Regions from separate parts of the Clostridium swellfunianum genome, predicted to be linked through region 3. Evidence: a T-box and tRNA genes for the amino acid it is inferred to sense, from the RefSeq annotation. Region 3 holds a T-box; the other regions hold tRNA genes.

What was found. The T-box of region 3 lies ahead of thrS (threonine--tRNA ligase). A T-box ahead of a tRNA ligase gene usually reads a tRNA of that ligase, here a tRNA-Thr.
Region 1: it encodes a tRNA-Thr, which carries the amino acid that the T-box ahead of thrS (threonine--tRNA ligase) is inferred to sense. The anticodon was not compared.
Region 2: it encodes a tRNA-Thr, which carries the amino acid that the T-box ahead of thrS (threonine--tRNA ligase) is inferred to sense. The anticodon was not compared.

Annotation. Positions count from the first base shown of each region.
Region 1 covers NZ_JAMOFV010000006.1:2,615,928-2,623,963, reverse strand. The annotation lists gene NBE98_RS12535 (phosphatase PAP2 family protein) at 1-64, shown strand, start outside; gene NBE98_RS12530 (acyl-[acyl-carrier-protein] thioesterase) at 67-816, shown strand; gene NBE98_RS12525 (MASE3 domain-containing sensor histidine kinase) at 918-3,245, shown strand; gene NBE98_RS12520 (BaiN/RdsA family NAD(P)/FAD-dependent oxidoreductase) at 3,317-4,555, opposite strand; gene NBE98_RS12515 (hypothetical protein) at 4,839-5,435, shown strand; gene NBE98_RS12510 (CoA-binding protein) at 5,545-5,922, shown strand; tRNA gene NBE98_RS12505 (tRNA-Glu) at 6,153-6,227, shown strand; tRNA gene NBE98_RS12500 (tRNA-Val) at 6,232-6,307, shown strand; tRNA gene NBE98_RS12495 (tRNA-Asp) at 6,337-6,413, shown strand; tRNA gene NBE98_RS12490 (tRNA-Thr) at 6,421-6,495, shown strand; tRNA gene NBE98_RS12485 (tRNA-Glu) at 6,505-6,579, shown strand; tRNA gene NBE98_RS12480 (tRNA-Val) at 6,583-6,658, shown strand; tRNA gene NBE98_RS12475 (tRNA-Asp) at 6,686-6,762, shown strand; gene NBE98_RS12470 (ATP-binding protein) at 6,924-7,904, opposite strand; gene NBE98_RS12465 (DnaD domain protein) at 7,897-8,036, opposite strand, start outside.
Region 2 covers NZ_JAMOFV010000006.1:1,963,192-1,971,227, reverse strand. The annotation lists gene NBE98_RS09015 (BaiN/RdsA family NAD(P)/FAD-dependent oxidoreductase) at 1-688, shown strand, start outside; gene aroH (chorismate mutase) at 691-1,053, shown strand; gene cmk ((d)CMP kinase) at 1,118-1,783, shown strand; gene NBE98_RS09000 (bifunctional 4-hydroxy-3-methylbut-2-enyl diphosphate reductase/30S ribosomal protein S1) at 1,834-3,747, shown strand; tRNA gene NBE98_RS08995 (tRNA-Tyr) at 3,838-3,922, opposite strand; tRNA gene NBE98_RS08990 (tRNA-Thr) at 3,928-4,002, opposite strand; tRNA gene NBE98_RS08985 (tRNA-Ile) at 4,008-4,084, opposite strand; gene NBE98_RS08980 (GNAT family N-acetyltransferase) at 4,263-5,129, shown strand; gene NBE98_RS08975 (pyridoxal phosphate-dependent aminotransferase) at 5,162-6,355, opposite strand; gene NBE98_RS08970 (aminotransferase-like domain-containing protein) at 6,442-7,626, opposite strand; gene miaB (tRNA (N6-isopentenyl adenosine(37)-C2)-methylthiotransferase MiaB) at 8,021-8,036, shown strand, end outside.
Region 3 covers NZ_JAMOFV010000006.1:4,433,366-4,441,401, forward strand. The annotation lists gene NBE98_RS20995 (M20 family metallopeptidase) at 1-681, shown strand, start outside; gene NBE98_RS21000 (hypothetical protein) at 849-1,595, shown strand; gene thrS (threonine--tRNA ligase) at 1,663-3,600, opposite strand; T-box leader at 3,765-3,977, opposite strand; gene NBE98_RS21010 (DMT family transporter) at 4,047-4,925, opposite strand; gene NBE98_RS21015 (Gfo/Idh/MocA family protein) at 5,015-6,043, opposite strand; gene NBE98_RS21020 (sugar phosphate isomerase/epimerase family protein) at 6,057-6,983, opposite strand; gene NBE98_RS21025 (sugar phosphate isomerase/epimerase family protein) at 6,998-7,744, opposite strand; gene NBE98_RS21030 (Gfo/Idh/MocA family protein) at 7,764-8,036, opposite strand, start outside.

The DNA.
Region 1 (8,036 bases), 1.8 Mb from region 3:
AGGGTTGATATGTGGGAAATTGGCTGTTAAATTAGGAAAAGGTTTTTTTAGAAAGGAGAATTAATCATGCCTGGATTTATATATGAAAAAGAATATGAAATACACTACTACGAGGTAGATAACAGAGGTAGAGCGCTGATAACAAGCATAGTAGATTTTTTAGGAGATATAGCTACAAAGCAGTCCGAGGAGCTAGGTATTGGGATAGATTATCTAAAGGAAAATAAGCTTGCCTGGGTGCTTTATAAATGGAATATTGATATGTATAAGTATCCGGTTTATGGGGACATAATTAAGATAAAAACCTGCCCTTATTCTATGAGAAAATTTTACGCCTATAGAGCTTTTGAAATATTCAATTCTCAAGGAGAGCTTCTAGGTAAAGCTGAATCTGTTTGGTTCTTAATAAATCTTGAAAGAAGAAGACCAGCGAGAATTGGGCAGGATATATACAAGTTCTATGGCTTGGATGTAGATGATGAGAGCATACTAGAGATTGGAGACATAGAAAAACTCCAGAATGTAAACAGTGAAAAAATGTTTAATGTCAGATATAGTGATATAGATACTAACCAGCATGTTAACAATGCAAAATATATTGCTTGGGCCATAGAAACAGTACCAATGGGGATAGTAATCAACTATACTCTGAAAAATATAAAAGTTACATACGAAAAAGAAACTACCTATGGAGAGACTATAACAGTATTTACCGAAACAAAAGTAAATGACAATCAAACTACTTGTATTCATAAAATTATAGATAAAGAGGGTAAGGAGTTAACGCTTCTTAAAACTATTTGGGAGAAAATTTAAATTTTCTCCCTATTATTTTATTAAACTTATAATTTTGATAAAATAATGTATACTGATAGTTATACTGTCGATTTGTGCAGGAGAGGTGTGGAGGAAACAGTATGAGAAAAAAACTAATACCTTCCGGTATTGAGGCTATAGGATATGTGCCATGGGGAACTCATCTTAGCCAGCTTTATGAAACAAAGGAAGATTTATTGAATATATTAGCTTTATACTTTAAGGCAGGGCTTGAAGGAAATGAATTCTGCTTATGGATTACTTCTAATAGTGTAAAGGAAAGCGAAGTTTTAGAGGCGCTAGGAAAGCAGGTGCCAAATGTAAGAAAATACTTAGAAAGTGGACAACTGTCTATAGGTGATTATAAAGATTTTTATTTACAAGATGGAAAGGTTAAACCTGAAAACCTAATAAATAAATGGGTTGAGCTGCATGATAGTATTATAGGGAAGGGGTTCCATGGTCTTAGAGTTTGCGGTGATGAAAGTTGGATTGAAACAAAGCTGTGGAAGAGCTTTATAGAATATGAAAATCGTCTTAATAAAATAGTTAACAGCTACAAAATAGTTGCTTTATGTACCTATTGCTTAAAAAACTGCAGTGCTTCAGATGTCATAGATATAATACAAAGTCACCAGTTCATGCTTGTAAAAAAGAATGATGAATGGGTTATCGTTGAGGGTACAGGACTAAAGGATGCTAAGGAAAAACTTAATAGAGTGAATAGGCTTTATAAAGTACTCAGTAAAATAAACCATGCGGTTATAAGAAATCATAATTCCAGAGAATTATATGAAGAAGCTTGCAGAATTGCAGTTGAGGATGGTTTATTTAAGGCGGCTTGGATTGGACTTGTTAATAAGGAAGTTGAAGAGTTTGAGCCTGCAGCCCAATGGGGACTTAATAAAGATGAAACAGAATTGTTATCAGAACATCTTAATAGCTGTGAATTATATAAAAATGGAATGATTAGCAATATGATCAATACTAGCGGATATATGATGTTAAATGATATTCAAGACAAAATAAAGCATGTTGAATTTCGAAAAGGTATTATTAGGCATAATATAAACTCCTGTGCAATATTTCCGCTTGTAGTCGGTGCGGAAGTCATTGGCATTATGGCTTTCTATTCACAGGAATGTTCTTCTATGGCAAAGGAAGAAATTGACCTGCTTAGAAGTCTTTGTGAGGATATTTCCTTTGCAATTAAAGCTATTGAAAAAGAAGAGGAGTTAAGACAGAGTGAAGATAGATACAAAAAGATACTTACGCTCTCTCCTGCAGCCATAATAGTTCACAGCAGATTTATAATAAATTATGCGAACTTAGCCTCGGCAAAGCTTTTAGGAGTTGATAAACCCGAAGACTTAATAGGGAGAAGTCTTTTGGATTTCATCCATAAAGATTATCACGAAATAGTTAAGGGAAGGAAAAAATTATTAGGGCAAGAAGGGGTTCCGCTACCTTTTGTTGAGGAGAAATATATAAAATCAGATGGAAGTATTATAGATGTTGAGGCCACTGCAGCTTATTTTCCGTACAAGGATAAAAATGCTATGGTATCTGTAATTAGAGATATAACTGAGATAAAGAAAATAGAGCAAATAAAGAAAGCTTCAGAAGAAAACAAGAGACTCTTAGGTGAAGCTAGAGAATATGATAAATTAAAAACAGAGTTTTTTGCTAATATATCCCATGAGCTTAGAACTCCTATAAATGTTATACTTTCAGCGGTACAGCTTATAAATCTATACGGTACGGATGATAAAATAAAGAAATATATCGATACCTTGCAGCAAAATTGCTATAGGCTGTTAAGGTTAGTTAGTAATATAATTGATATAACTAAGATGGATGCTGGATTCTTTGAGCTTCAGTTAAAAAATCATAACATAGTAAGTGTAGTTGAAGATATAACTTTTTCAGTATCGGAATATATAGAAAACAAAGGCATAAGTTTATTGTTTGACACAGAAGTAGAAGAAAAAGTTATTGCCTGTGATCACGATAAAATAGATAGGATTATGTTAAACCTCCTCTCTAATGCTGTTAAGTTTACTAATTCAGGAGGAACTATATTAGTAAATATATATGATAGAAATGACAATATTTTAATTTCTGTAAAGGATGATGGCATAGGTATTCCTGAAGATAAGAAAAGCTTAATTTTTGAAAGGTTTCATCAAGTTGATAAATCTCTTACTAGAAGTCATGAAGGCAGCGGTATTGGTCTTTCTATTGTTAAGTCATTAGTTGAGCTTCATGGTGGAACTATAAGAGTTCAAAGCGAGTATGGAAAAGGTACGGAGTTCATAATTGAACTACCTGTGAATATTGTTGATGAATATGAGGACGTGAATACTAACAGCATTCAAGGGGAAAATTTTGAAAAGATAAGCGTAGAGTTTTCGGATATTTATAAATAAAAAGAATGAAGAATTGATAGGGTTTCACATTTAATTCTTCATTCTTTTTATTTTCTTAAACAAAGTTGAACTTATTTGCTTAGCTTTGAGGCAGCGTTTGCTGCAACATAGGCAGAGCTCCATGCCCACTGCAAATTAAAGCCTCCGCAGTCTCCGTCTACATCTAAAATTTCACCTGCAAAATATAGATTTGGAATGAGAAGAGATTGCATAGTTTCAGGGTTTACATCCTTTGTATCAACTCCGCCAGCAGTAACCTGAGCATTTGAAAAACCATTAGTGTCTGTAACAGCGAATTCCCAGGATGTTAACAGGTTATACAAATTTTTCTTTTCTCTATAATTTAAGTCCCAGGCAGCTTTATGAATATCGGTTATTCCAGCTTCTTTTAAAATAACTGGTATAAGTTTTTTGTTTATTATCCCAATAAAGCAGTCATGAACACTTCTATGGCTGAATAGGGCGAAATGAGTTTCAAGGAAATTCTCTAATTCATCATACTTCATCGTGTACATAATGTTTATTTTAAGAGAAGTCTTTATTCCCTTTGAAAGGGCATAGGAAGCTGTCCGGCTTAATTGCAAAATTGGAGGACCTGATATACCGTAATCTGTAAACAATACTTCTCCAAACTCACGCTTTACAAGCTCATTATCTATAAGTAATTCTGCTATTCCATTAAATTTAACTCCTGATAATGCTTTTAAATTCTGATAGTGAAGCTTTAATTGAACTATTCCTGGTATAGGATTCACTACTTTATGACCTAAATTTTTAGCCATCGCATAACCTGAGCCGTCAGAGCCTGTTGGTGCTAAGGATTTGCCGCCGCAGGTTAATATTACTTTGCTGCACTCATAGCTTTCATTAGTTGAAGTTTCAAGTATAAAGCCCTTCTTAGTTTTTCTTATATACTTAACCTTTGAGTTTAAGTATATGGATATATTTCTATCTGATAATGCAAGTCTCATAATGTCAAGCACTGAAGAAGCCTGAAGAGACACTGGATACATTTTCCCCTCCTCAAGGGTTGTCAGGGGTAACCCGATAGAAGAGAAGAAATCTATGGTATCACTAACTTTAAAAGCATTTAGTGCATATTTGAAAAAGTCAGGATTATCACTATGATATCTATCTTCTGTGGCATACTTATTTGTAATATTGCACCTACCATTTCCGGTGGTTAAAAGCTTCTTACCTACTCTGTCGCTTCCTTCTAATATTGCTGCATCTATTCCCATATCCTTAAGCAGTATTGCTGTCATCATTCCAGCAGCACCGCCGCCTATAATAATAACTTCATGCCTCAAAATAATCTCTCCCTTAGCTTTTATAAGTTTCATGTCATCTTTATATTTTATCCTAAACTTAAGGTTTTGAATATATTAACAAAATATTTTAAATTACCATGTGCAAATGTAAACTGTTTTGATTGTAAAATAACATACTAACTAGAAAGAGCGGTTAAATTTACATTTGTGTGAGCAAATTTATTAAACTATAATTTAATTGTGCTCACGAGAAAAAACTCCGACAAGCAAATCAGCGAGCAGTATAAGCTACCTAAATTCTGCAAACAGGAGGAGGATTTTTATGAAAATAAGAGTAGTAAATCAAGGACTTTCTGAGTTTAATCGCAGTTATAAGGTTAAAAATATAAATTATGATATGGTTATTGCTGTAGAAAATGATGAGTTTATTCCTTTATTTATGGAAGATATTGAATTAATACCTGAGAATGAATATGATGAGATGATTATCGAGTATAGAGATATTTTGAAAATTAAGCTTGGCAAGAGTATATCCATGAAATTTTATGCTGCATTAATAAATTGTATTGAAGAAAGGATAGGAAAAAAACTAATTAGCTTGGATGTTTTAAGAGATGAATATAGTATTAATAAGAGAGGGGTATGGGAGAAGAAACTAATATTAGTAGTTAACCATGCTATTCCTTTAGATATATCAGTTATCGGTGAAAAGTATGCGGAGCAGTTCAGTATAACCTTTAAGGATATAACCCTTCAAAGCTTTATTGAAGGCTGCGGCGAGAATATAAAACATATAAGAAGAGAGATTGAAGAAAAAGAAAATTCTATAAAAGTATATAAACGTGCTATTAGTGAGGTTCTTAGAGGCAGGTTGAATTCTGCGACTAAAATTGAAGATAGGCTTCCAGAAGCACAATAAATATATGTAAACTGTTCTAGGAATTTATAGAGCAGTTTATTTTTTATGTAATTACTTAGTAGGGTTTGATATATAATATACCTATAAAATAAATAATGGAGATGATATTGTGCAAGCTCAAGAATTATTAAATTATAAAAATTGGGTAGTCGTAGGAGATGTTTTAAATCAAAGCAAATATGCCAGCAAGATACTGCTTTCATTAAAAGTTTCAAAGTTTAATGCATCTGGAGTAAACCCAAGAGATACAACAGGAACTGTGCATAAGAGCTTAAAGGAGGTTCCATACAAGATAGATGTTATTGATCTATGTATTAACCCTATTGCTGGTTTTAAAATTATCCAGGAGGCATATGAGCTTGGTATCCACAAGGTTTTAATTCAGCCAGGAGCAGAAAGTTCAGATATAATAGATTTTTGCAAGGAAAATGGAATAACTGCTGTTGAAGGCTGTGCACTTGTAGAGCTTAATAGCTATATGAGATAACTATATAAGAAACGAAAATATAAAAACATAAGAATACAACAATATAAGAATATATAAATATAACTAGATAAGGGGATATATAGTTATATTTATATACTGAGAAATTCAACAGTCACATTATAGGAAAAAAATTCTATTAAAAATTTTTTAAAAAACTTGTTGACAGTTTGTTAGATTTTTTGTATTATAGTCTATGTCGGGTCGCGAGAGCGGTCGAAACGATAAAATATGGCTCATTGGTCAAGCGGTCAAGACACCACCCTTTCACGGTGGTAACAGGGGTTCGATTCCCCTATGAGTCACCACTATGGGCGCATAGCTCAGCTGGGAGAGCATCTGCCTTACAAGCAGAGGGTCACAGGTTCGATCCCTGTTGTGCCCACCATAGTGATTTAATTACTAAAAATAATATATGGCTCAGTAGCTCAGTTGGTTAGAGTGCCGGCCTGTCACGCCGGAGGTCGAGGGTTCGAGCCCCTTCTGAGTCGCCATTATTATGCTGGCATGGCTCAACGGTAGAGCAGCTGACTTGTAATCAGCAGGTTGTAGGTTCGATTCCTATTGCCAGCTCCAATAAAACATGGCTCATTGGTCAAGCGGTCAAGACACCACCCTTTCACGGTGGTAACAGGGGTTCGATTCCCCTATGAGTCACCACATGGGCGCATAGCTCAGCTGGGAGAGCATCTGCCTTACAAGCAGAGGGTCACAGGTTCGATCCCTGTTGTGCCCACCATGTGTTTTATTACAAAAAAATAAATATGGCTCAGTAGCTCAGTTGGTTAGAGTGCCGGCCTGTCACGCCGGAGGTCGAGGGTTCGAGCCCCTTCTGAGTCGCCAACAGAAAATCCTGAACGTTATGTTCAGGATTTTTTATTTTTTGTTGAAGCTTAGGTTTTAAAATAGTGTGGTTTTATAGCTGACCAGCTATCGTCTCACTATTTTAAAGCGAAGGTTTGTAAAAATAAAAGCTGAAGTTTATGTTCACTTCAGCTTAATAGTTATTTTGCTTTACTTAGGTTTTTCTTTATTCTGATGTCATCTCCAAAGAACTTATATAATCCGAAGTTTCCAAGAAGCCTTGAGCTTATACGTTCAGAGTAGATTTGAAGAAGCTCTTCAAGGGTGCAGTTAGTTGAAACTATCATCTTTTTATTCTTTAGAATTTTTTTGTTTAAAAGATTAAACAATTCTGTTTTGGAAAAATCACTTATCTGTTCTGTTCCCAGGTCGTCAATGATTAACAAGTCACAGTTTATAATAAGATCTTCAAGAAGCTCCTCACCGTTAAAACGTATGTTTTTTAAGTTTTGAATCAAGCTTTCAGCGGTTCTATAAACTACCAGATATCCTTTATCTAAGAGCTCTTTAGCTATACAGTTAGATAAAAAAGTTTTCCCTGTACCTGAGTTTCCATAAAAGAGAAGATTTTCATTTGTAGAATCAAAAGTTCTAATAAAATTCATGGACCTTGTAAAAGTTTTCTCCATATTTTTTCTTGGACTTTCAGGCTCGCTTCCAGCCTTTCTTGATGAGTAATATTCCATGTTGAAATTATCAAAATTATTATCTTTAGTAAGCTCATTTAAATCAGAATTCTTGTAATAGATTTTAACTAGATTATGCTTATAACAGGAACATTTTTGAACTCCAATAAAGCCTGTATCCTGGCATTTCTCACATTTATAATTGATTTCTAAATAATTTATAGGATAGCCCTGTGAAAAAAGAAGTTCGGATTTTCTCATTCTTAAGTCTGTAATTTTTTCTCTTAACAGTTTAAGGTGCTCGTCTCTGTTTGGTATATCTTTAAAAGCAGTCATGGAAACCTCAACACTGAGTTTTCCAATCTGTCTTTCAATATCCAAAACTTGAGGCAGCTTTAACTCAATCTCTTTTCTTCGATTTGCTAAAGCTTTTGCTTCTGATTCCCTTAAGTTCTCATAAATTTTCATTATCTCTGCTTGATAACCCTTAATCATCGCTATTCTCCCATCCTAAAAGCTTCTTCTCAAGCTCATCAAAGTTGTAGCTTCTCTGCTCAAAGTTGTTAAAGGTACTGTTTTGAGGTGGTTTAAAATTATTCGGCTTTCTAGCTGGTGTGGTTTTTGTAT
Region 2 (8,036 bases), 2.5 Mb from region 3:
AAAGGAATTAGGACATAATATTGTAACTCCAAGACCATCTTTGATTCCAATAACTTCATCTGAGGATTGGATAAAAGATTTACAAGGATTATCTTTAAAAAATGTTGAATTAAGCATTGTTGATAGTAAAGGAAAGTCTTTGTTTAAGGACTTTGGAGAGATGCTCTTTACTCACTTTGGCATTTCAGGACCTCTTGTTTTAAGCGCTAGCGGAGTAGTTAGAGAAAATTTAAAGCTAAAAGCCGTTATAGATCTTAAGCCTGCTTTAGGTTTTGACGAGCTTGATAAAAGAGTTCAAAGTGATTTTGCAAAGTATTCTAACAAGGATTTTAGAAATTCATTGGATGAATTACTTCCTAAAAAGCTTATTGATGTCGTTGTAAGATTATCAGAAATAGATGAAGACAAAAAGGTTAATTTGATAACCCGGGAAGAAAGAAAAAATCTTGTAAAACTTCTTAAAAACTTCACTTTAAGTATAACCGGTGTAAGACCTATTGAGGAAGCCATTGTAACTTCAGGAGGAATTGATACAAAAGAAATAGATCCATCTACCATGCAGTCAAAGGTTATAGAAAATCTTTATTTTGCTGGTGAGGTTATAGATGTAGACGCTTATACTGGAGGTTATAACATTCAAATTGCGCTTTCAACAGGATTCCTTGCTGGAAGCAGGGTAGGTGAATAAAATTGTTATCAGTAAGAGGAGCTACGACTATTTCTTATAATTCTGAAGCGGAAATCAAAAAAGCTTCCTTAGAATTATTTGAAGAGATGATTAAACAAAATGATATTAATGTCGACGACATTACTTCTATATTCTTTTCCTGCACTCGAGATATAACTAAAGCTTATCCTGGCAAGTACGTAAGGGAGGCTTTTAATCTAAATAGAACTGCTATTATGCATTTCAATGAAATGCATGTGGAAGGTTCTTTAAAGCTTTGCATTAGGGTTTTAATCCTGTTGGACATAAAAGAAAAGAAAGATATAAAATACATATATCTTAATGAAGCTAAAAATTTAAGAAAAGATTTATTTGATATTAAATAAAGGATTTTAGAAATTTATATAGAATTACTATAAGGTTGGTATTTAGCTTATTCGGAAAGGAAGTATGGAATTGAGATTATCAGTAGCTATAGATGGTCCGGCAGGTGCGGGTAAAAGTACTATTGCAAAGATTTTAGCAAAAAGATTTAATCTTATGTATATAAATACTGGTGCAATGTATAGGGCTGTAACTCTAAGGGCAATGGAAGAAAATATTGCTCCAGAGGATAAAGAAAGACTATTAGACTTAGTAGACAGCCTTGATATGCACTTTAAAAATGATGATTTAATACTTAATAATGAGAATATCAGCGAACAGGTTTGCATGCCTTCGATAAGCAATAATGTATCAAATTATGCGGCAATTCCGGAAGTTAGAGAGCGGTTGGTTTATCTTCAACAAAAGATGTCCGAGAAATACAATGTTGTAATGGACGGGAGAGATATTGGAACCGTAGTATTAAAGGATGCGCCTTTTAAGTTTTACTTAACTGCAAGCGCAGAGGAAAGAGCTTCAAGAAGATACAAGGAGTTTTGCGAAAAAGGAATTGAAGTTAATTATGAAGAACTTTTAGAAGATATAAAAAGAAGAGACTACATAGATTCTCACAGAGAAGTTAATCCTTTAACTAAGGCAGAGGATGCTATTGAAATAGATTCTTCTAACTTAACCATTGAGCGGGTTGTAGATAAGATGGCAGACTACATCATTTCAAGGACTAAATTATAAAATATACAATAACGGAGGGAGTAAGGCTATATATCTTATAGCATGGTATTATGGAAGTATTTGTGGCAGACAAAGCAGGTTTTTGTTTTGGAGTTAAAAGAGCAGTAGATGAAGCTATAAAGGTAAAAGAGAATTATGAACAAAGAATATATACACTAGGTCCTCTTATACATAATAAAGATGTTGTTGAATACTTAAAAGGAAATGATATATATCCAATTGAGCTTACAGACATAGAGGATTTGACGGATAAAGATGTTGTAATCATAAGGTCGCATGGTGTTACTCCTCTGGTTTTAGAACAATTAAAAAGCAAAGGTATAAAGGTAGTTGATAATACTTGTCCTTATGTATCAAATATTCAAAGGAAGGTAAAGGAATACTCTGATGCAGGATATTCGGTAGTTATAGTAGGTGACAAGGATCATCCTGAGGTTGTTGGAATAAATGGCTGGTGTGATAACAAGGCTATAATAGCCAAGAGGGGAGAAGATCTTTCAAACTTGACTAGAAGAGTTTGCGTAGTATCACAAACCACAGAAAAGCAACAGAATTGGGAAAGCGTTTTACAAGCTATAGTTAAAAACTGCAAGGAATTTATTGCTTTTAACACTATATGCAATGCAACAGAAGTTAGACAAAAAACAGCAGAAGAGCTTTCAAAGACTGTAGATGCCATGATTATACTTGGCGGCTATAATAGTTCAAATACGACAAAGCTTTTTGAAATATGTAAAGGCAACTGTAAAGATACAATACATGTAGAAAATTTGAGCCAAATACCTGAAAACTTTTTATCGGGTAAAAAAATAAATAAAATAGGCATTACAGCTGGTGCATCTACACCAGATTGGATTATTAAGGAGGCGGTTTTAAAAATGAGCGAACAAAATAATATGGAAATGAATGAGCAACTAGCATTCATGGAGCAAAACCAAGCAAGTATATCCGTAGGTAAAATAGTAAAGGGTACAATAATTTCTGTAAATGAAAAAGCAGCTTATGTAAATATAGGCTACAAATCTGACGGATATCTTCCAAAGGAAGAAGTCACAAAGGATGATTCTATTAAGCTTACTGATATTTTAAAGGCTGGACAAGAAGTTGAAGTTAAAGTTCTAAACAGAGCTAATGAAGATGGATATGTAGTTTTATCCAGAATAGAAATTGAAAGGGAAGCAGCCAGAAAACAACTTAGAGCATCTTTCGAAAATGGAGAGGCTATAAATGTTACTGTAAAGGAAGCTGTTAATGGAGGCTTAGTTGCGAGCTTTAAGGGAGTAAGAGTATTTATTCCGGCTTCACATGTTGAGTTGTTTCATGTTAACAATTTAGAAAAGTATGTTGGACAGGATTTTGAATTGAAGATAATCGAGCTTAAGGAAGAAAGAAGAGGCAGTAAGATAGTTGGATCAAGAAGAGAGTTACTGAAGGGTGAAAAGGACAGAGTTGAAGCTGAAACATGGGGAACAATAGAACAAGGGCAAAAGGTTATTGGAGAAGTTAAGAGACTTACAAGCTTTGGCGCTTTTGTAGATGTAAATGGAGTAGATGGACTTCTACATGTATCCGAGATGTCTTGGGGAAGAGTTAACAAGCCTTCAGACGTTTTAAAAGTTGGAGATAAGATTGAAGTTTACATACTTGAAGCAGATAAAGAAAATAAAAAGCTTTCACTTTCTATAAAGAAGTTAATTGAAAATCCATGGGACAATGTTGAAGAAAAATATCCTGTTGGAAATATAGTTTTAGGCAAAGTTGTACGTTTTGCAGCTTTTGGAGCTTTTGTCGAGCTTGAGTCAGGTGTAGATGCTTTAGTTCACATATCTCAAATAAGCAATAAGAGAATTGAAACTCCTGCATCAGCACTACAAATTGGCCAGCAAGTAAAAGCAAAAATAGTTGAAGTTGACAAAGAAGCTAAGAAAATAGGTTTAAGCATAAAGGAAGTTGAAGAAGTTTAATAAAATAAAAGCATCATCTAGACTTAGATGATGCTTTTGTTTTACACTTTAAAAAATAGAAAATAAAAAAGCAGACAAAACGTCTGCTTTTGGTGGAGGAAGATGGATTCGAACCATCGAAATCACTGATAACAGATTTACAGTCTGCCCCCTTTGGCCGCTCGGGAATTCCTCCAAAAGTGGAGCTGGCAATAGGAATCGAACCTACAACCTGCTGATTACAAGTCAGCTGCTCTACCGTTGAGCCATGCCAGCAAAAATGGTGGACCTTCAGGGACTCGAACCCCGGACCAACCGGTTATGAGCCGGTTGCTCTAACCAACTGAGCTAAAGATCCATATGACATAAGTTATTATATAGCAGCTTGTTTTCTTTGTCAACATTAAGTGCTAAAAAAAATAATAGATAATATAATTTAATAAACAATAAATCTAATATTTGACTAAGTCCTTCATGAGATTTATACTTAAAATGTAAGAATTGGTATTATACTATCATAAATTACGAGGTATTATATGTATAATTGTGTTTCTTTAAGCAAGAAGAACTTAAAACCTGTATTTGAACTAAATAATCAGAGAAACCAATTTAATATGCTTAATGAGGATTTTGAGGAATATTATAATAGTATTACTTTTACCCAGCAATTTTTTGAACATAGACGAATTAAACTATTAATATATGAGAATAATATTGTAGGCTATATTTGGATTACAAAGCAAGATAAAAACAGTTTTATTATAAACTCTATGTACGTGTCTGGGGAAGATGATCTGACTAAAAAATATTCATCACTTTTAGAATGTTTTAACTATAGATCTAAATTTATTTACTGCTGTGAAAGAAATGCTATTAATTATGAGGTTTTATCTAGACTAGGATTTAAAAAGAAAGCAGGAACCTATGAGATGTATGCCGATGTGATTAATTCTGGTACATTATCAAATGATAATGACATAGTATTTGAGCAGTTTATTAAAGGCAAACATGAAGAAACAAGATGTCAGATACAAAATGAAGTTTTTAAGAATGATACACGGATACCTCTTCATAAAGATGATATTTATTATGATGAAATTCAATCCTATTATTTTGAAAAAGGCTCCATACTTTTAAGATTAGGAAATAAATACATAGGATATGGACAAATCATATTTAATGACAGCATTCCTACTATAGTCAATGTAGGAGTTTTAGAAGGCTATAGAGGAAAAGGATATGGCAGAGCTCTCATGTGCCATCTTTTTAAAATCTTAAATGAAGAGGGCGTTTGGGATGTAAAATTAAGGGTGGAAGTGAATAACGAAAGTGCAATAAGTTTATATAAAAGTCTTGGTTTTAGAGTGCAAGGCGAGATGCATACTTGGGAGTATAAAAAATAAATGAGTGATAAGTTCACTCATTTATTTTTGTATTATTTAATGTTCATATATCGTTTTAAAGCTATTGCAAGTATATCCATTGCATCCTTTAAATCTTCAGCTTTTAGGCAGTAGGAAAGTCTTATTTCATTCTTTCCTAATCCTTCAGTGGCATAGAAGCCTTCAGCAGGAGCAAACATAACAGTCTTGTTATCATAGCTGAAATCGGTAAGCATCCATTTAGCAAAGTGATCTGCATCCTCAATAGGAAGCTTAGCCATTATATAAAAGGCTCCTGTTGGCTTTTCGCAAATAACTCCAGGTATTTTTGATAAACCTTCATGCATAATGTTTCTTCTATTTTCATATTCCTGTTTAACTTCATCAAAGTAAGCCTTAGGAGTATTTATTAGGTTTGCAGCGGCCATCTGCTCAATAGTTGGGCAACAGAGTCTTGATTGACAAAGTTTTAGTATTTGATTCATAAGTTCATCATTCTTTGAAGCAACAAGACCTATTCTAGCACCACAGGCACTATAACGTTTTGAAATACTGTCTATAAGAATGATCCTATCAAGTACATCTTCCATATACAATGCAGAGGTGAATTTTAAATCATCATAAACAAATTCTCTATAAACCTCATCTGCAATTATATAAAGGTCATGCTCTTTAGCTATATCTGCAAGCATTCTAATCTCTTCATAAGTATAAACAACACCAGTTGGATTCCCTGGATTTGAAATTAAAATAGCTCTTGTTTTATCAGTGATTTTATTTATTATTGTTTGTTTGTTTGGTAAATGGAAGCCTTCTTCGGCCTTAGTTATAAAAGGTACAACATTAACTCCAGCAATCTCGGAGAAACCATTGTAGTTAGTATAGAAAGGCTCAGGAATGATTATTTCATCTCCTACATCGCATATTGCCATTAAAGCAAATAGTATTGCTTCGCTTCCTCCATTAGTTATCATCAGTTGATTCTTTTCAAAATGTATATTCCATTCTTTATAGTATTGTATAAAGCTATCAATTAAAGCGTCTATACCTTGAGAATTGGCATATTTTAAAACCGATTCATCAAATTTATTTAGCACTTCATAAAAGGTTTCAGGAGTTGCTATGTCAGGTTGACCTATGTTTAAGTGGTAAACCTTTATCCCTTTATTTCTAGCGGTTTCAGCGTAAGGTGTAAGCTTTCTAATGGGTGAAAATTGCATGTCTAGTACTCTTTTTGAGATATTCATTTTTGTCCTCCTTGTGTTACCTGTGGCATAAGAATAAAATATATTTCTTATAGCAACTAATAATTTATATAGCTGCGCAAATTTTATTAATAGTAATTACGCAGTACTTTGCCTAATCTTTTAATACCTTCAACAATTAATTGTTCATTCATGTTTGAATAGTTTAACCTGAAATGGTTTTCATTGCCTCCATTTGGGAAAAATGATCCTCCTGGGACGAAAGCCACTTTTTCTTTTAATGCTTCTTCTAATAATTGAGCAGCATTTAAATCTTTTCTGAGTTCAACCCAAGTAAATAGTCCGCCTTTAGGACATGTATACTTAACTTCAGAAGGGAAGTAGTCCTTAATAGATTGAAGCATAATGTCGCGTCTAATCTTATATATGGTTTTAATTTTAGCAATGTGTTCATCTAAATCATATTGCTGCATAAACATTGCTGTTTCTCTTTGTGCCATACTACTGCACTGCAAGTCAGCGCCTTGCTTTACAATAACATATTTTTGGAGTATTTCAGGATCAGCACACACCCAGCCAACTCTTAGACCAGGGCAGAAAGTCTTAGAGAAAGTGCCTAGATACACTACATATCCTTCAGTATCAAAGCTTTTAATAGAAGGATAAACTTCTCCTTCAAATATAAGTTCTCCATATGGGCAGTCTTCTATAACAGGAATACCATAAATTTTAGCCAACTGCGCAACTCTTTTTCTTCTTTCTACGGACATAGTCTTACCGCTTGGGTTTTGAAAGTCTGGGATTGTATAAATCATTTTGGCTTCTGGGTGAGCTTCCAGTGCTTTTTCAAGTTCATCCACTATCATGCCGTTGTCATCCATTGGTATTTCGATAAACTTAGGCTGATAAGCTTTAAAAGCATTTAAAGCTCCAAGATAGCTTGGACTTTCACATATGATGATATCCCCTTTATCTATAAAAATCTTTGCTGAAAATTCAAGTCCTTGCTGTGAACCGTGTGTTATCATTATATTATCTATGGTGGCACTTACACCTGCTTTAGGCATTCTCTGTCTTGCTATTATTTCTCTTAAAGGTACATAACCTTCGGTTGTACTGTATTGAAGAGCAGCCCTTCCATCTTCTTTTAATACTTTAACACTTACTTCTGCCATTTGCTCGATAGGGAAAAGTTCTGGAGCTGGAAGCCCTCCTGCAAAGGATATTATGTCAGGTCTTTCAGTAAGCTTTAATAGTTCTCTAATTTCGGAAGCTTTTATGCCTGATGTTCTTTCAGAAAAACGTAAATTCATTAAATTGCACCCCCCATGTTTTATACATCATATATTCTACATTTTATTGAAAACTCCTGCTTTCATTATATCAAAAATGAAGCATTAGTTTCAAGATGAATGTGATAATGTTTACAAAAATTCATTTGATAAAAAATTAACCACTTTGCGAACATTGATGAAATATTTCTTTCAGTCTGTTTGTATGAAAATAATACCAACATGTTGTTTGAAATATTTACAATTAAATTATTTATTATTTCACATTGAGATTTAATGATGTAAAAATACTTTAAAATTAATAATAAATTATATATAATAGTAATGTTAATTTATATATTAATATCACTACTTAACTAATATAATAATTTTATAATCAAATTAGATGTTTAGCTTTATACAAAGGAGAAATAGAATGGATAAAATAACAA
Region 3 (8,036 bases):
GCCGTAGATCCATTAGATTTTGAATACATAGGAAAGCCAGCTCATGCAGCTGCATGTCCTGAGGAAGGCATAAATGCATTAGATGCTGTTATTTTGCTCTTTAACGGAATTAATGCTTTAAGACAGCATGTGACAAGTGATGTTAGAATTCATGGAATAATAACTCATGGCGGAGATGCCCCAAATATTGTTCCTGAGTATGCAAAGGCTAGATTTTTTATAAGGGCATCAAGTAGAGAAGCCTTAAACAAAGTTACAACCCGAGTAAAAGCTATAGCTGAAGGCGCTGCATTAGCAACAGGTTCAAAACTTAATATTATTGCATATCAAAATCCTGTAGATGATTTCTTGATAATAAAGTCCTTCGATCAAGTTTTTAAAGATAATTTAGAGTCTCTTGGTGTGAAAGTTATAGATAAAGATGTAATTGGGTTAGGTTCCACAGATGCAGGCAATATTAGCCAAGTTGTGCCAACTATTCACCCTTATATAAGCATAGGTTCTGATAATCTATCACCTCACACTATTGAGTTCAAAGAGGCAGCTAAATCTAAAGCTGGTGATGAAGCCTTGCTTATCAGTTCAAAAGTACTTGCACTCACCGGCTTAACCCTATTAACTGACAAGAAAAGATTACAAGTTATCGCACAAGAATTTACTAATTCAAAACAAATGCTTTGATTCTTCTACATAATTTCTTCATAGCATTTTGACGTAATAAACGAACACCAAGTATAAACATCAGTATAATTAAAAAAGTACTTTTATAAAATAGAATAACCGCACCTTGCATCAATTGGAATATTAAGGATGTTATGATAAAATAAATTTTAAAAGGGGCATGTTTTATGAGTAAAAAAATATTGAGAAGTTTAGCAATTAGTTTAACAACACTGTTACTCTTACTAACTGGATGTTCAGATAAACCAATTGTTGTTGAAACACAGGCTAAGTATAAAAGCTATGACTATAATGAATTAAAAAATTATGCACACACAATAGCTTTGATAACTACTACCGATAAATTAACCCCAAAAAATAGCTATATAAAATATAATCTAGATAACACTATTTCTGATTATTATTCTTTAAGAAATATAAAGGTTGATAAATTTTTTAAAAATGAAAATACCTTACCTGAGGAACTTCAGATTGCTGAAAGATGTGTATTAACCAAAAATAATGAATTAATCCACCCAAAAGATTACGAAAATATGAAAAAGGGAAATAAATACATTGTGTTTCTTTGTGATATGAATAACCAAAATTATCCTATTATAGTGAGCTTAAACAATGGCAAAATTGATTTAGAGAATTTTAAACTAAACAAGAGAAGTGATGTGGCAATAAAAAGCCTAATTGAATTTGAGCTAGATAATGTTTCTAATGATTTTAAAGAAAGCATATTAAAAAGCTCCCTTTCAACATCTCAGGTTAACTACAAAGAAATTCAGAATGTCCAAGTTATTAAATCCTTATACGGAGACTTAGAAGTATTATTTCATTATAGTGAAGCTAGGAATACAACATATATTTGGATAAATGGCACACAGTTTGATACCCCAGGAAATATCACATCTAAGTTAAGTAACTAAAGAGCAAGGCTATGGAAGCGTAAATAGTTTTAATAAATCTATTTACGCTTCCATAGCCTTTAACCAACTATCTTTCTTTACTTTCAATTTCCTTAACGATTCTATCTACAAATGCCTCTAAAGCAATTGCACCTTCATCGTCATTCTTTCTGCTTCTTACAGATACAGTATTTTCGGCAGCTTCCTTTTCACCTACTACAAGCATGTAAGGTACTCTTTGCATTCTTGCTTCCCTAATCTTATAGCCTATCTTTTCAGCTCTGTAGTCTGGCTCAACTCTAACTCCCTTAGCTTGAAGAGTCTTAGTTACCTTTTCTACATAGTCATGATACTTTTCTGATATTGGAAGTACCTTAACTTGAACTGGTGCAAGCCATGTTGGGAAGGCTCCTGCATATTTTTCAATAAGCATTGCTAAAGTTCTTTCGTAGCAGCCTATTGAAGTTCTGTGAATGATATATGGGAATTTCTTTTCTCCATCCTTATCCACATAAGTCATGTCAAATCTATGAGCTAGTGAGAAGTCTATTTGTATAGTTATTATTGTATCTTCTTTTCCATGAACGTTCTTAAACTGTAAGTCAAGCTTTGGTCCATAGAAAGCAGCTTCCCCTATAGCTTCCTTGTAATTGATGCCTAAGTTGTCTAGTATATTCTTCATCTTAACCTGAGTATCTTCCCAAGCTTCTGGATTATCTATATACTTTTCTTTATTTTCAGGATCCCATTTGGAGAATCTATAAGATATATCCTCTTTAATCCCTAGAGTATCCATCATGTAGTTAACTAAGTCAACTACACCCTTGAATTCTTCTTCAAGCTGGTCTGGTCTAACTATTAGGTGTCCTTCAGAAATTGTAAACTGTCTAACTCTTATAAGACCGTGCATTTCCCCTGAGGATTCATTTCTAAATAGTGTAGAAGTTTCACCATATCTAAGAGGAAGATCTCTATAGCTTCTTTGTTTAGCTTTATAAACTTGGAATTGGAATGGACAAGTCATTGGTCTTAAAGCCATAACTTCATCGTCTTTTTCCTCATCGCCAAGTACAAACATCCCTTCCTTGTAGTGATCCCAGTGTCCCGAAATCTTGTATAAATCACTCTTAGCCATTAATGGAGTTTTAGTTAAAAGGTAGCCTCTTCTTTCCTCTTCATCCTCAACAAATCTTTGAAGAAGCTGAACTACTTTTGCTCCCTTAGGCATAAGTATTGGAAGTCCTTGACCTACTTCTTCTACTGTTGTAAATAATTCTAGTTCTCTTCCAAGCTTGTTGTGGTCTCTCTTCTTAGCTTCCTCAACTCTTGTTAGATACTCTTCAAGCTCATTCTTTTTTGTAAAGGAAGTTCCGTAGATACGGCTTAGCATCTTGTTCTTTTCGCTGCCTCTCCAGTAAGCTCCTGCTACTTGAGTTAGCTTGAAGGCTTTAACAAACTTTGTGTTCATCAAATGAGGACCTGCACAAAGATCAACAAACTCACCCATTTTGTAGAAGGATAATACTGCATCCTCTGGAAGATCATTTATAAGTTCAACCTTATAAGTTTCTCCCATGTCGTTCATCAGCTTTAACGCTTCTTCTCTTGCAAGTTCAAATCTTTCAATCGGAAGCTCTTCTTTAACTATCTTCTTCATTTCAGCTTCAAGCTTTTCTAAATCTTCAGCTGAGAATGAACCTTCTTTATCAAAATCATAGTAAAAACCTTCTTCAATAGCTGGTCCTATAGCTAATTTAGCTTCTGGAAATAGCCTTCTAACTGCTTGAGCTAATATATGCGTTGTAGTGTGTCTGAAGGCTTTCTTACCCTCTTCATCGTTGAAAGTTAATATACTTAACTCGCAATCCTCGTTAAGCTCAAATCTTAAGTCAACAGTTTTTCCATTAACGCTTCCTGCAGTAGCAACTCTTGCTAAGCCTTCGCTTAAATCCTTAGCAACATCTATTACTGATATGCCAGCTTCATATTCTTTAACTGAGCCGTCTTTTAGTGCAATTTTTATCATATTTGTATCTCCTTTCATATTGTCAGTTACTTGTTTTTCTATACATGCGAAAAGTTAAATTGTTATCTTTTAAAAAAGTTAAGTTGTTAAAAAGTTAAATTGTTATCTTTTTATTCTGCGAGAATTTAGACAAATCAAAAAGCTCTCGTCCCAAATCCCTAAAGAAATGGGACGAGAGCATAAACCTTCAATTCTCCCGCGGTTCCACCCAAATTGCTTGTAATACAAGCCACTTGATTAATTATAACGGAATTACCGGACTTTATTAGAGTCACTCTGAGGTGGTCTTCGGCTAATATCCATTTAAGAATACTCACAGCTGTGTATTCTCTCTCTGAAAACTTCTATAAGCTTACTCTTCTCATCAATGTATTGCAATATTTTATTGAGACCATTATAACATTTTAAGGCTGTATGTCAACAATATTTTTACAGGCTAATATGGATTATAGTTCAAGCTGTGTTCTCTCTTCACTGCTTTTAGGTTTTATACTTATTGCAATCATGCCAAGCATTATTATGAAAGCTCCAACAAGAGTTTTCCCTGTAAGCTTATCGCCTACAAACAATGAAAATATCGCAGCAAATACCGGCTCTGCCAAATATATTATAGCCGCATGAGTTGGATTTATACTCGCCTGTACCTTATTTTGTATTCCATGAGCAATTGCTGTACACAATACAGCTGTATATAACAACGCCAGTATAATCCCAAAGTTTAATGTAAATTTAAACCCTTCAACTGCAACTGCAGGAACTGCACCAAGCAGCCCAATAACTAGAAGTTCCACACAAGTTAAAAGTGCAATATCCACATCCTTTGTGTACTTATCAACAACAAGTATTTGCACTCCAAAACATAGTGCTGCTATAAGTGTTAGGATATCTCCTTTGCCTATACTCATACTGATGTTTAAAGACATCATACCTAAACCAGCAACCGATAAAACTATACCTATAATAGTTTTTATATCCGGTAGTTTTTTATAAAGCAGTGCTATTAAAATCGGAACAAAAACAACATTCATTCCTGTTAAAAATCCAGACTTGCTAGGAGTTGTATATAAAAGCCCAACAAGCTGAAAAGCGCAGCCTACAAATAAGGTCCCCCCTATTATAAAACCAGATTTTATTGTGAGTTTATTAATATTTTTAAAGCTTTTCAAAAATACAATAGCAAGTATCAGTGCAGAAAGTGTATATCTTATGGTGATAAAAGTAAATGGCGGTATATCCTTTAGAACTAAGCTCATTATAGGAAAGCTTGACCCCCATAATGCAGTCACCCCAATCAAGCTTAAGTCTGCCTTTAATTCTTTTGTCATAGTTATCTCCTTAGCGTTTATAAAGTTCATCTATAATATTATAAAACAAAGAGCTGTTATTTGCTAGAATAACAGCTCTTTCTAAATTATTAAAATATAATTCTTCTTTTTTCTTTGCCAGATTCATACACAGCACAAATCATTTTTTGAGTTTTTATTGCCTCGTCCCCAGTTATTTCAGGGCTTACACCTGCATCTAATGAACTGTAAAAATTCTTTATCTGCTTAACATGGCTGACTCCCCAATAACCCTTTGTTCCATTTCCATAGCTGAAAGTTTCATTAGGATTGTTATCTGCAGTAAATTCTCTTCCATCCTTAAATTTAACAATACCCTTGTCGGCAATCATCTTAGCTATTCCATTTTCACAGTAGATTTCTATCTCAACAGGAGCATCGTACCCATAGTAGTTTACGGCATAAAAACCAGTAACTACTCCATTTTTATATTTAATGACACCTTCAGCTGAATCCTCAACTTCAATAATTTCATGTGCTCTATTACTTACATTCGCATCTACATATTCGATTTCACTTCCAATAAACCATCTCAGTAAATCCATGGTATGAATAGCTTGGTCAATTATAACTCCACCGCCTTCTTTATCCCATGTACCCTTCCAATCGCTTTTACTGTAATATTCGTCGGAACGATTCCAGGTTACAGAAAGCTTTGCTGATATTATTTTACCAAGTTCTCCTGATTCAAGGGTTCTCTTTATAAGTTGTGAACCCGGATTATATCTGTTTTGAAATATAACTCCTAAAACTACGTTATTATCTTTTGCCGCGCTAATCATAGCTTCTGCATCTTCAAGCTTTATTGACATAGGTTTTTCTGTTAGAATATTTATTCCCTTACTTGCAGCATAAATTGCTACAGGTGCATGAAGATAGTGAGGAAGGCAAATATGGATTACATCCAATTTTTCCTTTTCTATCATTTCTTTATAATCAACATAATAACTGCAATTAAGCTGCTTAGCTTTTTCCTTTGCCCTATCTTCTTTCACATCACAAACAGCTACAACTTCAGCATTCTCAAGGCTGTTTACAGATAAGGCATGCATAGGAAATATATTGCCGCACCCAATTACACCAACTCTATATTTTTTCACACCTCTCACTCCCCTATATAAATTTTTCTAAATGTTTTAACCCAATAACTAAGCCTTCTTTAACTTTCTCTTCACTGCCTTCGTACAATGGGTCTTCGTGCTCAGTGCTTATGAATCCATCATAACCCTTGCTCCTTAGAAGGTCAATTAGTTTTTCCCAATCTACTTGTCCAAGACTTGGCATGCGGTATCTCCAGTAGCCAAAATTGTCTTCTCCAGCTTTGAATAGCTTTCTATTGTTTATTCCATAGTTATATAGGCCTTCTTGAAGTATCTCTGCATCCTTTGCATGAACATGGAATATCCTGTCTGAAAACTCTTCAGCAGCTCTTAAATAATCTATAAATTGAGGAACTAAGTGCGATGGGTCGAAGTTTAATCCAAAGCTCTTGCTTGGTACTCTTCTAAACATTTCTCTCCAAAGCTCCGGAGTGTAAGAAATTGTCCCTGGTATGCCTGGATATTGCCAACCTTTCATATCGCAGTTTTCAATCATAAGCTTTATGCCTCTTTCCTCAGCATATGCTACAAGCTCAGTAAAAACCACCTCAAACTCATTAAAGTTTTCTTCCATATCTTTTTCTATGTTTCGTCCTACGAAGGTTCCAACTAATGGTGTGCCAAGCATAACTGCCGCATCAATAACCTTTTTAGTGTGATTATTTATAAAAGCTCTTCTTACAGGATCTTTGTCCAAATTGTTATCATAGTAAGCAAGAGAAGAAATTTTTAAGCCGTATTCTTCAAAATAGGCTTTTATTTCTTCTGCCTTCTCAGCAGTCAAAGTATCTACATCTATATCACAGCTGGAATAGTCCCTGTCATTTTCATTTGGCCAGCAGGCAATTTCAAGAGCCTTAAATCCAACCTCACTTGCCCATTTTGCTTTTTCTTTTAACGGCATCTTTCCTAAACAAACTGTTAAAAATCCTAAATGCATTTATATCTCTCCTTTTAAGCTAAATTCATTTTTCTTAAATTCTCAAGGCTTATCCTTACACTCTCAAGAGGTTCTCTCTTGCATACATCCTGCTCAACAATAAGCCATTCCGTTTCATTTTTTTCTGACTGCTTAGCTATAGCTTTTATATCGATCGTTCCAGTTCCTATTTCAGCAAACTCTCTATTTTCGCTGTTTTCCATGTCCTTTATATGAAGCAGCGGAATTCTGTCAGCATATTTTTTAATATATTCAACTGGATTTAATCCAGCATAAGTCACCCAATAAGTATCTATCTCAGCTTTCAGAAGTTCCGCAGGCACTTTGTTATATATAATATCTAGTCCGTATTCACCCTCAAACTTTTCAAGTTCATGAGCATGATTATGATAGCAAAGCTGAAGTCCTGAGTTCTTAAGCTTTGTTCCTACCTCTTTTAAAAGCTCAGCCATTTTCAAATAGTCTTCTTTGCCTTCAAAGCTTGCCCAAGGGCAGACAATATATTTATTGCCAAGCTGAAGATTATAATCAATAACTTGGTCAAGATTACCTGTTAATTGTTCAATTCCAATATGAGCACCTGCAGGCTTAAGCCCAAAGGCATCAAGATAAGACTTCAGCTCCAAAGCTGAAAATCCACCAAAACCTGCAAACTCAACTCCCTTATAGCCTAAATCAGCAACTTTTTTCAGTGTACCGATAAAATCCTTTTCTAATTCACTACGAAGAGTGTATAACTGTAATGCAACAGGAATATTCATTTTGCATCCTCCCATTAGCTTATTCAAAATATACTGCTTTACCTGTTTTTGAAGATTCGTATATAGCTTCCAATATTTCTGTAACTACTAGCGCCTGCTCTGGTTTTACAACAACTTCAGTGTCATTAAGTATGCTATCAATCCAAAGCCTTGCTTCTAAATCTGCGTCGCTTTCTTGTTTACCATCATAAAAAGCAACCCCCCCAGAGTTTAACTCAACTTTTGTATCGTATAACCTGCCTAAATTTTCTCCATTTATTCTAAGTCCCCCTATCATGTCTGCTCCACCCTC